2 regions of the Pedobacter sp. CFBP9032 genome follow, and region 1 is predicted to be linked to the other one. Evidence: riboswitches for the same ligand, from Rfam matches in the RefSeq annotation. Region 1 holds a riboswitch; the other holds the start of a gene.

Region 1 (6,955 bases):
GTAAGGTGTTTCACCATAGCGCAGTGGGTACAAGCATAATCTCCACTTTGTGAAATTTCCCGAGACCTTTTACCAAATTCTTTAGGATAAATTGGCATGCCCTTTACAGGTTTATCATTAGGATAAAACAAAAAACTAACCTGCCCGTTTGACTCTAAAATTGCTGTACGAACCTGCCCCACATGCTCTACATTTTGTCCACGCATCTCTGCAAAAAACTCATCCTGAGCAAAGTTCGCATCTCCCTCCTCTTTTATGGTAAATACGCCATCTTCAATAATGTAAATGGGTTTCCCCTCGAGAATATTTTCGATCCGTTGGTTTTTAGATGCGAGGTAGGTAATGAATCTATAGGTTCCTAAAATTACGATGAATACCAACAATGATGGTAAAATAGCAAATTCGCCACTAAGCATCGGATCTCCGGCAGCAGAGCCGAGCGCAATAATAACAGCCACTTCAAAAATACTGAGTTGCCTTACGCCTTTCTTGCCTGATGAACGTAGAAAAACCAGCACAAGAGTGAACATGATCACGGTCCTAAGACCAATTTCCAAGGCCAGTGAGAAATCCAGGTCACTCAGGAAGATCTCTTTAAAATCAATTTCTAATAAACGCACAGTGTATTTTTTACCTATCCAACAGGGCGCCAAGCTTTTTTGTTGAAAAAAAATGGCGAATATTCCTTATATGTTTATCTAATGCGCAATTAGAGAAGATCTAATTTCCAAAATAGCTTACCGTATATTCGTCTGCTTCTACCAATTTAACACAGTGTAATCCAAAACCTTCAATAGCATCTACTAAAGGTTGAAGCAGGTTAAAAATAGCGATGCAAAGCTGGTCACTGGCGGCAGTTTTCCCACTCATAAAATCTACGTTAAGGCTTAGATTTTTATGGTCAAGTTTATTAATAACTTCATCTTTAAGGATTTCAGTGAGGGCTTGCGGAAAAGGCAGGCATTCATTTTCGGGTGTGAGTTTTTTGCTAAACGTAATCCAAAGGGTATAATTATTTCCGTGATAATGGGCACTGGCGGCTTTGCCAAATACCTTTAAGTTTTGATCTGGTGTCCAATCTTCGCGATAAAGGCGCCGAGCTGCATTGAAACGTTCTTTCGTAGTAATATAAATTTGCATGAATTATTTTTCTCCTGCTATGATGGGCAAGTTTAAGTAACAAAAAAATGCCGCAACCAGGCGGCATTTCTCACTTTATCAATGCTGTTTATGCGGTAGCTAAAACTTCCTGACGCATTTCCTGCGCAGCAGCAACCATCTCAATTAATGCTTTTTTGGTTTCATCCCAATGGCGCGTTTTTAATCCGCAATCCGGATTTACCCAAAGCTGATCTGCAGGTACCACAGCTTTAGCCTTTTCTAAAAGCTGCACCATCTCTGCTTTTGAAGGTACTCTTGGAGAATGGATATCATAAACACCAGGTCCGATTTCATTAGGATATTTAAAGTCTGCAAAGGCATCCAATAATTCCATCTGCGAACGGGAACATTCGATGGTAATCACATCAGCATCCATATCAGCGATGTTCTGAATGATATCATTAAACTCAGAATAACACATATGTGTATGAATCTGCGTTTCATCCTTTACACCGCTTGCCGAAATTTTAAAGGCATCTACTGCCCATTTTAAATATTGTTGCCAATCTTTTTTTCTTAAAGGCAAACCTTCACGAATGGCAGGTTCATCGATTTGAATTACTTTGATGCCTGCTTTTTCTAAGTCAACCACTTCATCACGAATGGCAAAAGCAATCTGATTACAAGTTACCGAGCGCGGTTGATCATTCCGAACAAACGACCATTGCAAAATCGTAACTGGCCCCGTTAACATGCCTTTTACCAGTCTTTTAGTAAGCGATTGCGCATAGGCGGTCCAATAAACCGTCATTGGTTTAGGGCGATCTACATCCCCATAAATAATTGGCGGTTTAACACAACGGCTACCATAACTTTGCACCCATCCGTTTTTGGTAAAGGTGAAACCATTCAATTGCTCGCCAAAATATTCCACCATATCATTTCGTTCAAACTCGCCATGCACCAGCACATCAATCCCGATTTCTTCCTGCCAGGAAATGGCTTCTTCTGTCTCCTTTTTCAACAGTAAATCATACTCCTCTGGTGTAATTTCACCTTTTTTAAATTTTGATCTCCAGCTTCTAACTTCCGCAGTCTGTGGAAATGAACCAATGGTGGTTGTGGGGAAAAGCGGCAGGTTTAAAATGTCTTGTTGTGCTTTTTTTCTGGAAGAGAAAACACTTAACCGCTGTGAATCTGCCTGAGTAATTGCGCTCACCCTTTGCTTAATTTTCTCATTATGAATCAGTTTTGATGTTTTTCTACTTTCTATTGCGCTTTTATTTTCTGATAATTTCGCCAATACATCAACGCCAGGATTTTCTGCTGCCAATGCCTTTAAGGTTACAATTTCATTAACTTTTTGCTTTGCAAAGGCCAACCATTGCTTAATTTCCGGTGTTAGGGTTTTTTCGTTCGTTTCCAGGTCTAAGTCGCAAGGCGAGTGTAACAACGAGCAAGATGGTGCAATTAAAATACGGTCTCTACCCAACTTTTTAACCGCCTGATCAATTATTGCCAGAGATTGCTCAAAATCATTTTTCCAGATATTTCTGCCATCCACAACGCCAAGCGACAACGTTAGCTCGGCAGGTATTGCATTTAGAACTTCATCCAGTTGCTCCGGGCAACGTACCAAATCGATGTGTAAAGCTTTTACGGGTAGTGAAGTGGCCAATAATAAATTATCTTTTAACCCTTCAAAATAAGTGGCAACCAATACCTTTAATTGAGGAAACTGTTTTTTAATTTCTGCATAAACATATTGATAGGCTTTTTTCGCTTTTTCATCCAGATCCAATGCTAAGAAAGGTTCATCAAATTGTACCCATTCTGCACCTTGTTCTTTCAACTCGGCAAGGATCTGCAGGTAAACCGGCAATAGTTTTTTAATCAAATCTAATTTATCAAAACCGGCTTCTTTTTCCTTTCCCAGTAACAAATAAGAAACCGGACCAATAATTACTGGTTTAGTGATAATCCCAATTTGCTTTGCACTAATAAATTCGTTTACAATTTTACCCGAAAACAAGCTAAATTCCTGGTCTTTATAAAATTCTGGCACAATGTAATGGTAGTTGGTATCTAACCACTTGGTCATTTCCATGGCCGTAATATCAAGTCCGTCTTTTTGATAACCTCTGGCCATCGCAAAATAAAGATCAAGCTCATTATTACTTTTAGTAAGCACCACCTTATTGTAACGTTTTGGAATCGCGCCTACTGTGAGCGACATGTCCAGAATTTGATCGTAATAGGAGAAATCATTTGATGGAATCAAATCTATACCTGCTTCCTGCTGAAGTTTCCAATTATGCTCGGAGATACTTCTTCCTTTACTTAGCAGTTCTGCTAAAGTGATTTTCCCAGCCCAGTACTGTTCGCTGGCTTTTTTAAGTTCTCGGTTGCTACCAATTCTTGGATAGCCCAGGTTGTGCGTTTGCATTTTTCAACTTTTTAAATGGTTAATAATCATTGTAAAAAGCCAATTTATTTTCTGGTGTGTTTTGCGAGGATGGATCTAAACAGAAAGATGCAGACAAAGACAATCAGACACCATCAACAATAAGCGGGTGCTATGTCTAAAAAATGTACTCATCAGACTTTTAGCTTCAAATCGCGAAAGCAACGTCAATTGAACAGGCAGGTATCCTGACTTGTAACCGTTTCATCATCCTTCCCGCGGTAAAGCAGTGGATATATTTTGATAAAACATTAACGTTACTTACAGTTGCGCGACAGCTCGTGATTTACACACGATTCCCTATTAATTTACCTTAAGTAAAACCTTTTCAATGTAGAAATAAATAGAACTTTTGTTTTTTACAATCAGTTTTTAATTCTGATCAAAGATATACTTCAAGATTTTAAGATCTAAATAAATAAATTAATAGGGATAATATCCTTGTAAGAGCTAAAAATATGGAACAATATGCTTTTAAGTTCTTAATTTCGCATTGATAAAAGATAAATATTCTATGGATGGTCTTGACGAAACTGACTTATTGCTTTTAAAAATTCTGAGTAACAACTCCAGTTATACCACAAAAGAACTGGCTAGCCAGGTAAACTTATCTGCTTCACCTGTATTTGAACGTGTAAAAAGGTTGGAAAATAGTGGTTATATTAAAAAATATATAGCCATACTGGATGCAGAAAAGTTTAACCAGGGCTTTATTGTTTTCTGTAATATTAAATTAAAGCAACATGATCGGAAAATAGGAAATGACTTTGTGAAGGATATTATGGAGATTGATGAGGTGGCTGAATGTTATAATGTTTCAGGAGATTATGATTTCATCCTAAAAGTATACGCCAGGGATATGAAACATTATCAGGATTTCGTATTCAACAAACTGGGCTCTGTTGAAAGTATCGGAAGTACGCATAGCACCTTTGTGATGGCCGAAATCAAAAATTCACACAACATCAATTTTTAGGCGTTAAAAGATTGAAGTAAATCATGTCTTCCAGAAATTCTTCCGAATGACATGATTTAGAAGTTTAATAATCTGATTTTTTTATAAGCCCTCGATTTTTCTCTGTGAGTAACTACTTTTTGGCAAGTTTTTTAAGGTTTCATCAAGATAAGTTACTTTACCATTTTGCAAATCGTAAACCGCACCAACGATCAGTATTTTCCCATCGTTGTAGTTTTTCTTAAGAACCGGATCTAAATTCCGTAATTCTTCTACCTGGTTAATCACGTTTAAGCGGATTGCATTATCCAGTACATTACCTTTCATTACGGAAGCAGTGTCAGCAGCACGCTTGATAGAATGAATAAGCTGAGAAATGTGTCCTGGCAAATTTTCAGGATGTTCAACAGCAGCTTTTACAGCGCCACAATTGGTATGACCTAAAACAACAATCAGTTTCGTTTTAAGCATCAGATCGGCATATTCGATTGTACCGTAAGAGGCATCAGTCATTACCTGCCCTGCGGTTCTGGTTACAAATAAATCGCCGAAACCCTGGTCAAAAAGTATTTCTGCCGAAACCCTTGAATCAGAACAACCAACAATAAGTGCAAATGGCGATTGGCCATCAGCCAATTTTTTAATTAGCGCAGCATCCTGGCGGGGATAAATACTCCTGCCTTCTACAAACCTTCGGTTACCGCCCCGTAGTTTCTGGATCGCATAGTATGGATTCGCGAATGCAGAATCACGGTTAACAATATAGTTGTCTTTCCGCCATTGAGGCGAACTATATTTTAAATCGTTTTTTGATCTGACAACGTCCTGTTTTTGCGGAATGGAAATTTTCTGACTAAACGCCACATTTACGCATGCAAAAAATGCAATACCGAAGATTGTGTTAAATTTTGATTTCATTATTTGGTTTTTAAATTATATAAATTCTGCAGTGGTAGGCCATCATCCTAATTTAGGATAAATACCTGATAAAGAAAATAATAGAATTAGTGAGCTTATTTTTTGTTTAAAACTCCGCTAAGCAAGAATCTTCAACGTCACAATAACGTGATTGGAGTTTACTTATTGTTTCATGCTTCTTTTACCAGGATTGCATCTAAAATAATTTACATCTTCGGCAATTGATCTGGTAGCCATGACGATACGCATTTGACAACAAACTACTCCTATCTAATGACTGCTTGCTCTCATTTGTCTGTCGAGAAAGTCTCGTTTAGAATGCCTTTGTTCAATTAATATCGGTGTATAATTATTTTCAAACATTATCAAATTGAATAGATATTTTTTATAATTTAACTGCACTAAAAACCAATACCTCTATGTCTGATAAAAATAACACCTCAAAAACAAGAATTAGTCTTAAACTTGCTAAAACCAGGGTTAAAGCCTGGCTTGATTTTATGTCGAGCCTGCCTTATTATAAAGATAACAAAAGCAAAATTCCCCGTGCAGTTTATATTCCATTCGCTGATATCGACCAGCTAAAAAAAGATTGCGAGAAGCATTATGGCAAAGATAAAATTAAAGGTATCAGGATGTATTTCGGCCTTGCCGGAGAAGATGAACCTATTGAAAAATCTTTTGATGAATTCCGCGGACTGATTGTTCCTGTTCTTGAAGTGCCTTCAGTAGGCCACAAAGATGCCATCCATGAGTCTTTTGAATCTCCAGATCCTGAGAAAACGAATATCTATGATTTCACAGCCCCTTGTCCGCGTTATTGTGATGAAGAAAGTGAACTATACTTAAAAATGGAATGAGGTGAAACATTTTTATGTTACCCTCCTTGTTCCCTTATGCGTTGTTATCCCAATTATAGCAGGTTTTACAAAAAGAGTATTCTTAGATAAATCACTCAGAATCATCTTTATGTACCTGCTATTTGTGGCTACGATCGCTATTCCTATGCGGATATTGGGCTCCAGAAATATTAATAACCTGCCGCTGTTACACATTTATACCCTGGCAGAATTTTTATTCCTTTCTGGCTTTTTCATTTACGTATTAAATAAGCACATGGTGCCTGTGGTGGTTGCAATTGGTGTATTATTTTCCGTTTGCTGCATATTTAACATGGCCTATCTTCAGAATGTCTATATTTATAATTCGTATTCCAGGCCATTAGCTGCTGGTATTATTATCTTCTATGCCATGCTTTATTTACTTCGGCAAACCACCAGCGAAAATGATGATGATATACTCCGTCAGCCGAAAAGCTGGATTGTGATAGGTCTGCTGATTTATTTCTGCAGTTCAATCTTCTATTTCGCTTTTCTCAAGTTATTAAGTGATAGCGCAGATCCGAGCATCTATTTCCTGATGGGAAATATTCACGCATCACTGGTTTTATTAATGTATCTGCTATTTTGCAGGGCTTTTCTTTTCTACCAGCATGAAAGATAATATCGGGCTTTTGT
Region 2 (6,955 bases), on a different contig from region 1:
AAAGTTGATCCAGCCTGGCGTTTTGACTGATTAACGTGGTCATATTTAAAAAACTTATGGTCAATGCCACCTACCCAAACCTTTATTTTTCCACTTGCCGGCTCCATGGTCATCATTCCAGTGTTCATGATCTTACCATAATAACGAATGGAATCAAGTGTTGAAAAGGAAGTGTCGCGAGCGCCTTTATAGGTGAAAATTTTCATCCTTTTCTTCTTGTTGAAATAAGCTTCGACAGAATCAGGCTGATTCGGAAATTTCTTCATCAGCATTGCATAGACTGATAAATTTTTCATCGCCCTTTCCGGATAGTTTACCTTATTTTTTTCTGAATCATACCATGGATCTTCATTTCCCCAAACACTATAAAATCTACGTTGTAAGGTCTTCATTTGTTCAGCTACGGCTTCTTCGGCATATTTTTGAAGTTTTGAATCTATGGTAGTATAAATTTTCAATCCATCTTCATAAAGATCGTAGCCATTATCAAGGCACCACTTTTCCAAATACTTCGCTACAGCTGCCCTTAGGTACGAATCACCGTCGCTTCCATCTTCCAACTCACCTTCTTTAAGCTTAATTGGTTCTTTAGAAAGGGCAGCTAAACTATCATTACTTAAATATTTGTATTTGTTCATCTGCCTTAACACTACATTTCTCCGTTCGAGTGCCCGTTCCGGATTTTTAGTAGGATTATACATGGTAGTACCTTTTAGCATACCAACAAGCATTGCGGCATCTGTAATACTTAATGCATTTGCATCTTTATCAAAATACACTCTGCTGGCCGTTTTAATACCATAAGCGTTATTTCCGAAAGAAACAGTATTCAAATACATGGTAATGATATCATTCTTTGAATAATGTGACTCAAGCTTAGCCGCTGTTAACCACTCCTTTAACTTGAATATTACTGTTCTGATCAGCGGAATTTTTGCCAAAAGTCCCTGAGATTTATTATACCTGGTTCGATATAAGTTTTTTGCCAATTGCTGGGTAATGGTACTTGCTCCACCTTTTTCACCCATTCCAATAATTGCACGACCAACAGCTTGAGCATCTACTCCCCAATGTTTGTAAAAACGAACATCTTCCGTAGCTACTAATGCATTTATAACACTCGGAGAAATTTCTTCAAAATTTACAGGCGTTCTATTCTCCTTAAAGTATCGTCCAATTAGCTTACCATCCGAGGTGTAGAGCTCGGAGCCAACCCTTAATGTTGGCATTTTGATGTCGTGCGTACTTGGCGAATAACCAAAGAGCCATAGAAAATTAAGTTGAAGTGCGGAAAAGAAAATTATTATGAAGAATAAAAATATTATTGAATAACGTAAGTACTTGTTTTTTATCTCTTTAAACATATTGGCTAAAATGAACTTTTGGTAAATGCTGAAGCGTTAAATATAAAAAACTCTATATGCAAATTAACGTTTTTAATTTACTTATTTTTTAGTTATATATTTAAAATATTGATTCACAGAATTATCTAAAACGATGCATAAGTATGAAGAACGAATTTAAAGGGCTAATTGTACAGGGAGATAAAAAATTTTCTTTGAAAAATTTTGAAACTGACTTTACCGGAACCTATAATAAAGAAAAGGCCAAAGATGAATTAATTAAGACAAAAATTGAGATCAGTCACCTGCAGGAAAAGTTATATGCAGCTGGCAAACACTCCGTTTTGATTATTTTTCAGGCGATGGATGCAGCAGGTAAGGATAGTGCTATTGCACATATTATGAATGGGTTAAATCCCCAGGGTTGCCAGGTATTTAGTTTTAAAGTGCCTACAGTGAAAGAGTACGAACATGATTTTCTTTGGCGTCATTACCTGGCGCTACCGGAACGGGGAAGAATTGGAATTCATAACCGTTCGCATTATGAAAATGTATTGGCCTGCAAAGTTCACCCAGAATATATTCTAAATGAAAACATTCCTCATATTAATGACGTAAAAAAAGTAAATAAGGATTTTTGGAAACAACGTTATGAAAGCATTCGTAATTTTGAATCACATTTATGCGCAAATGGAACCGTAATTTTAAAATTCTTTCTAAATGTTGGCCTTGATGAGCAAAAAAAGCGCTTTCTTGAGCGGATCGAAGATCCTACTAAAAATTGGAAATTTTCATCCGGCGACATTAAAGAGAGGGCGCATTGGGATAAATATATGAGCGCTTATCAGGATGCCATCAATGAAACCAGCACTGAGGCTTCTCCCTGGCACGTGATCCCTGCAGATAAAAAATGGTATGCCCGGTTAGCCATCAGTGAAATAATTTTAGAACGACTCAAAAAGCTCCATCTTGATTTCCCAACAGTGGCAGATGAGGAGAAATCAAAACTGGAAGAAACAAAAACTATATTATTGGCAGAATAGGGTAAATATGCAACCCGATATTAACTGTAGACCTAAGAAGTTTGTCTACCCATCATCCAGCTAAACTTCGCAAGCAGAGCTACTAACTTTCGATTCTCAAAGACCTTGCGTGCGGAGAGACTTCGACAGTTTTAAAAATGAACAAAACCTTAAGAGACTTACGAAGTTCCCAACGTGCAAAAGCCGTTTAAACTTCGTAAGTCGAAGGAACCAAACTATACGGTTAAATATTTTACCAATAGCTTTATTTTACTACTTTTGCAGCGCTTTTGGTTTCCGGTGCATTTCGTACCGGAATTAAAAGGGAATGCAGTGTAATTCTGCAACTGTCCCGCAGCTGTAAGCTCTATAACGATTTTTTAATCTGTGCCACTGTTAATAATATTTGATGGGAAGGCTTAAAAATCGGGAGTAAGTCAGAAGACCTGCCACCAGCATATAATTTCATAGCTTTCGGGGATTGAAGCTAGGATTGGAGTACTTAACGGTTTCGTATTTTCATTTCCTTTTCTATCTGTTGGCTGTGGGCAAAACTCACAATCAAATGAACAAAAAAAAACTAATTATTGCGGCAGGCATTGGCTTGGTGCAATTCGGTATTAGCCAAGCTAATGCGCAAGACTCATTACGACTTAAAGATGTAGTCATTTCGGCTACCAAAAACGATCAGAAACAATCACAAACGGGCAAGGTGGTGAGCATCATCAGTCGTGAAACATTAGATCGCAGTAATGGTAAATCCTTACCAGAATTAATCAGCGAACAGGCTGGTATCATCGTTGCAGGTTCAACCAGTAATCCAGGATTAAACAAATCGGTATTTTTTAGGGGTGCAGGCAGTGCTTATGCGGTAGTTTTAATTGATGGTATTGTTCAAAATGATCCATCAGGAAACGGCGGCGCATTCGACTTACGTTTATTTTCAATCGATCAGATCGATCACATTGAGATATTAAGAGGTGGCCAATCTACAATTTATGGTTCTGATGCAATTGCAGGAGTAATCAACATCGTTACTAAAAAAGGTGGTACTAAGGGAAATACCATTTTCGGTGTAGCCAGCGTAGGAAGTTATGAAACTTATAAGGGTACTATTGGCTTAAATGGTGCAGTAGATGGTTTTACATACAATGTAAATTATACTCACCAAAAAAGTGATGGGATTTCGGAGGCTGGTCGTCCGGCAGGTAATAACACCGAATTCGATAAAGACGGTTATAAAACGGATGGAGTAAATGCAACATTCGGTATTCAGTTGGATAAACGCTTTTCAATTAATCCATTTGTACGTTATTATCGTGGAAATTATAAAATCGATGAAGGTGCTTTTGCTGATGGTTTACCTGCGAACAACACTACTTTAAAAAATTTTAGCGGAGGATTAAATACCAAATACGACTTTGGTTCCGGTAAAATAAACCTGAATTATAGTTATCAAAACACCTCAAACAATACACTGGGTAGTTTTAGTGGTTCACCTTATAATAGCATGGGCTCAGGAAGTATCAGTTTGATCGACTTATTTTATAATCAAAAGTTAGGTGAGAAATTAAATCTGTTGGCCGGAATTGAAAACCGCGAAATGCATTTAACTTCTGGCGCTAATCGCCCTGAAACTAATATTTTTGCTGCTTATGGATCACTATTCCTTCATGATCTGAGCATCTTCAACCTGGAAGTTGGTGGCCGTTACAATAAACATGAACAATATGGAGAAAATTATACTTACACAATCACGCCAAGCATTAACATCATTAAAGAAGTTAAATTGTTTGGAACGGTTTCTACAGCTTTCAAAATTCCAACACTTAATATGTTGTTCGGTCAATTTGGTGCTAATTTAGGGTTGAAGCCAGAAAAATCTCAAAATTATGAAGCAGGCGCAAACTTCAGCTTCGCTGAGAACAAATTCTCCTTACGTGTTGCAGGTTTCAAAAGAGATTTAACCGATGCCATCATTTATGATTTCGCCGCTGGTTATATTAATCAGGAAAGTCAGAAGGTAAAAGGTTTTGAAATTGAGCCAGCAATTAAGATCTGGAAACTAGACCTCAATGGTTATTACTCTTACGTAGAAGGAAATGAATACAATAGTGTAAATAATAAGGTAGAAGATTTTCTTTTCAGAAGACCTAAGCATGCTTTCGGCGTTACTGCTGGCATTCAGGCAACTTCCAACTTATATGTAAATGCGAATTATCGTTATTTCGGAACCCGTACTGATGGTAACTTCAATACCTATGTTATTGAAAACTTACCAGGATATAAATTGCTGAGCGCTTATGCAGAATATGCTTTAGCAAAAAGAAGAGTAAAAATCTTCTTCGATGCAAAAAATATCTTAAATGAAAAATATAGTGAAATTATAGGCTACAATACCTTAGGTTTCAACTTTAATACCGGGGTAACTTTTAATATCCGATAAGAAAATATAACTTTGTAATATAATAATTGTCGAAAAAGCATGTCTAATTTAAAATTTAATCCACGCAACGCTATCTTGTTATTGATGATACTAATCATTACGGCACTGCGTCTGTTAATCACCTTTAACTCTGATGCGCTTCAATTTGCTAACTTTTCCTCTATAGGAGCTGTTGCATTATTTGGTGGCGCTTATTTTAAGGATAATCTGAAAGCATTTGCCTTTCCATTATTAAGCTTATTTTTAAGTGATTTTATTTTGGCCAGCACCATTTTTAAAGAATACAGTAATGGATTCCTTTACGAAGGTTGGTATTGGACTTATATTGCTTTTGCATTAATGGTGTTGGTAGGTCGAATCTTATTGAATAAGATAAATGCAGTAACCTTATTGGGATCAACATTGGCTATTGTTTTTATCCATTGGATTGTAACTGATTTTGGTGTTTGGTTTAAAAATCCATCATACACACAAGATTTTGCAGGTTTCTGGTTATGCCTGGAAAGAGCGATTCCTTTCGAGGTAAGGTTCTTAGAAGGGACTTTATTATACGGCGTGATTCTTTTTGGTGCTTTTGAAATCTTAAAATCGAAGTTTCCGGTTTTAAAACTAAACAAGCTGCAAACGCAAGCCATATAATTTATACTTTATTAGTGATAAATCCTCTTTTGATTCAGTTCAAAAGAGGATTTTTTTTTATCTTTAACATTTAGTGATGCGAATTAAATCCATCACCAAAAAACTAAATCTTGAAATAATCAAGACGACAATCAAAATTCCAGCCCATGAAAGTTGTTTCCTTTTTACCTGCCGCCACGAAGATGATTTATGATATGGGCTTGCAAGAATACCTGCATGGTGTAACCTTCGAATGTCCGAAAGAAGCTGTCGATCAACCAAAGGTAGTTCGTTGCATCTTAGAAGGTAAAAATTATTCCAGTATTGAGATTGACCGAATTTTCTCGGCATCTAAAGCCCAGGGGAAAAGCTTATACTGGGTAGACGATGCGCTTTTAGAAAGTATTGCACCTGATATTGTATTTACGCAAGACATTTGCGAAGTCTGTAATATAGATACGGTATGTACGGAAACAGCGGTAATGAAACTCAGCAAACAGCCGACTTTGGTTCCATTATCCCCAAATAACTTGCAGGATGTTTACGAATGTGCGATCACTATAGCGAGAGCGCTGGGAAAGGAAGAAGTTGCACTTCATTATTTAGCAAACCTTCAACATACAACTGATACAATTCTAGATAGATTAAGGGCCAATAGAGCACCACTAAAGCGGGTAATGCTAATGGAGTGGATAGAACCTGTGTACAATTGTGGACATTGGATTCCATTTCAAATTGCTGCTGCAGGTGGGGTAGATATGCTTTCTAATCCTGGCGGAGATTCTATTGTAACACCCTGGGAAAAAATTATAAGATATAACCCTGAAGTGCTGGTAATTGCACCTTGTGGTTTTGATGTAAACCGAACGCGGGAGGAGATGAACTTAATTACTTCCAAAACAGGGTGGGATAACCTGGAAGCAGTAAAACAAAACCAGGTTTACCTGGCAGACTTTGATATGTTTACCCAGCCCAGTATTGGCACATTAGTAGAGGGAATAGAAGCACTGGCTTGTATGTTTCATCCGGATGTATTCGAGGCCAGTGGACATATCAGTAAAAAATTCATCAACTTTCATCACGAGGTATCAGTTCATCAATCTGTTTAGTCAATTGTTATGAAATTAGTTGTATTAACGGGGGCAGGGATTAGTGCAGAAAGCGGCCTAAGAACTTTTCGTGATTCAGACGGACTTTGGGAAGGGTATAATATTGAAGATGTAGCTACGCCAGAGGCCTGGGAACGAGATCCCGAATTGGTTCAGGAATTTTATAATGAGCGCCGAAGACAGGTTCTGGCATCACAACCAAATGCTGCTCATTTTGCTTTGGCAGAATTGGAAAGCGATTATCATGTTGAAATCATTACCCAAAATATTGATGATCTCCATGAAAGGGCAGGTTCTAAACACATCACGCATTTGCATGGCATCATTACCAAATCTCAATCAAATATTAAATCTAATTTAACCTATCCAATTTCAGGCCCAGAAATTAAACTCGGCGAATTATGCGAATTAGGTAGC

The links. Region 1 has a riboswitch for cobalamin ahead of metE (5-methyltetrahydropteroyltriglutamate--homocysteine S-methyltransferase). Riboswitches for the same ligand answer to the same signal wherever they lie in the genome.
Region 2: another riboswitch for cobalamin. It lies ahead of SOM16_RS20615 (TonB-dependent receptor plug domain-containing protein); the one in region 1 lies ahead of metE (5-methyltetrahydropteroyltriglutamate--homocysteine S-methyltransferase).

Annotation. Positions count from the first base shown of each region.
Region 1 covers NZ_JAXCWE010000016.1:36,631-43,585, forward strand. Annotated here, with positions in the region: gene SOM16_RS21335 (DUF421 domain-containing protein) at 1-620, opposite strand, end outside; gene SOM16_RS21340 (6-carboxytetrahydropterin synthase) at 721-1,140, opposite strand; gene metE (5-methyltetrahydropteroyltriglutamate--homocysteine S-methyltransferase) at 1,229-3,547, opposite strand; cobalamin riboswitch at 3,727-3,908, opposite strand; gene SOM16_RS21350 (Lrp/AsnC family transcriptional regulator) at 4,059-4,541, shown strand; gene SOM16_RS21355 (carbonic anhydrase) at 4,623-5,438, opposite strand; gene SOM16_RS21360 (hypothetical protein) at 5,858-6,298, shown strand; gene SOM16_RS21365 (hypothetical protein) at 6,300-6,941, shown strand; gene SOM16_RS21370 (sensor histidine kinase) at 6,931-6,955, shown strand, end outside.
Region 2 covers NZ_JAXCWE010000014.1:49,915-56,869, reverse strand. Annotated here, with positions in the region: gene SOM16_RS20625 (transglycosylase domain-containing protein) at 1-1,364, opposite strand, end outside; gene SOM16_RS20620 (polyphosphate kinase 2 family protein) at 1,508-2,386, shown strand; cobalamin riboswitch at 2,640-2,833, shown strand; gene SOM16_RS20615 (TonB-dependent receptor plug domain-containing protein) at 2,931-4,811, shown strand; gene SOM16_RS20610 (DUF6580 family putative transport protein) at 4,851-5,450, shown strand; gene SOM16_RS20605 (ABC transporter substrate-binding protein) at 5,597-6,538, shown strand; gene SOM16_RS20600 (SIR2 family NAD-dependent protein deacylase) at 6,548-6,955, shown strand, end outside.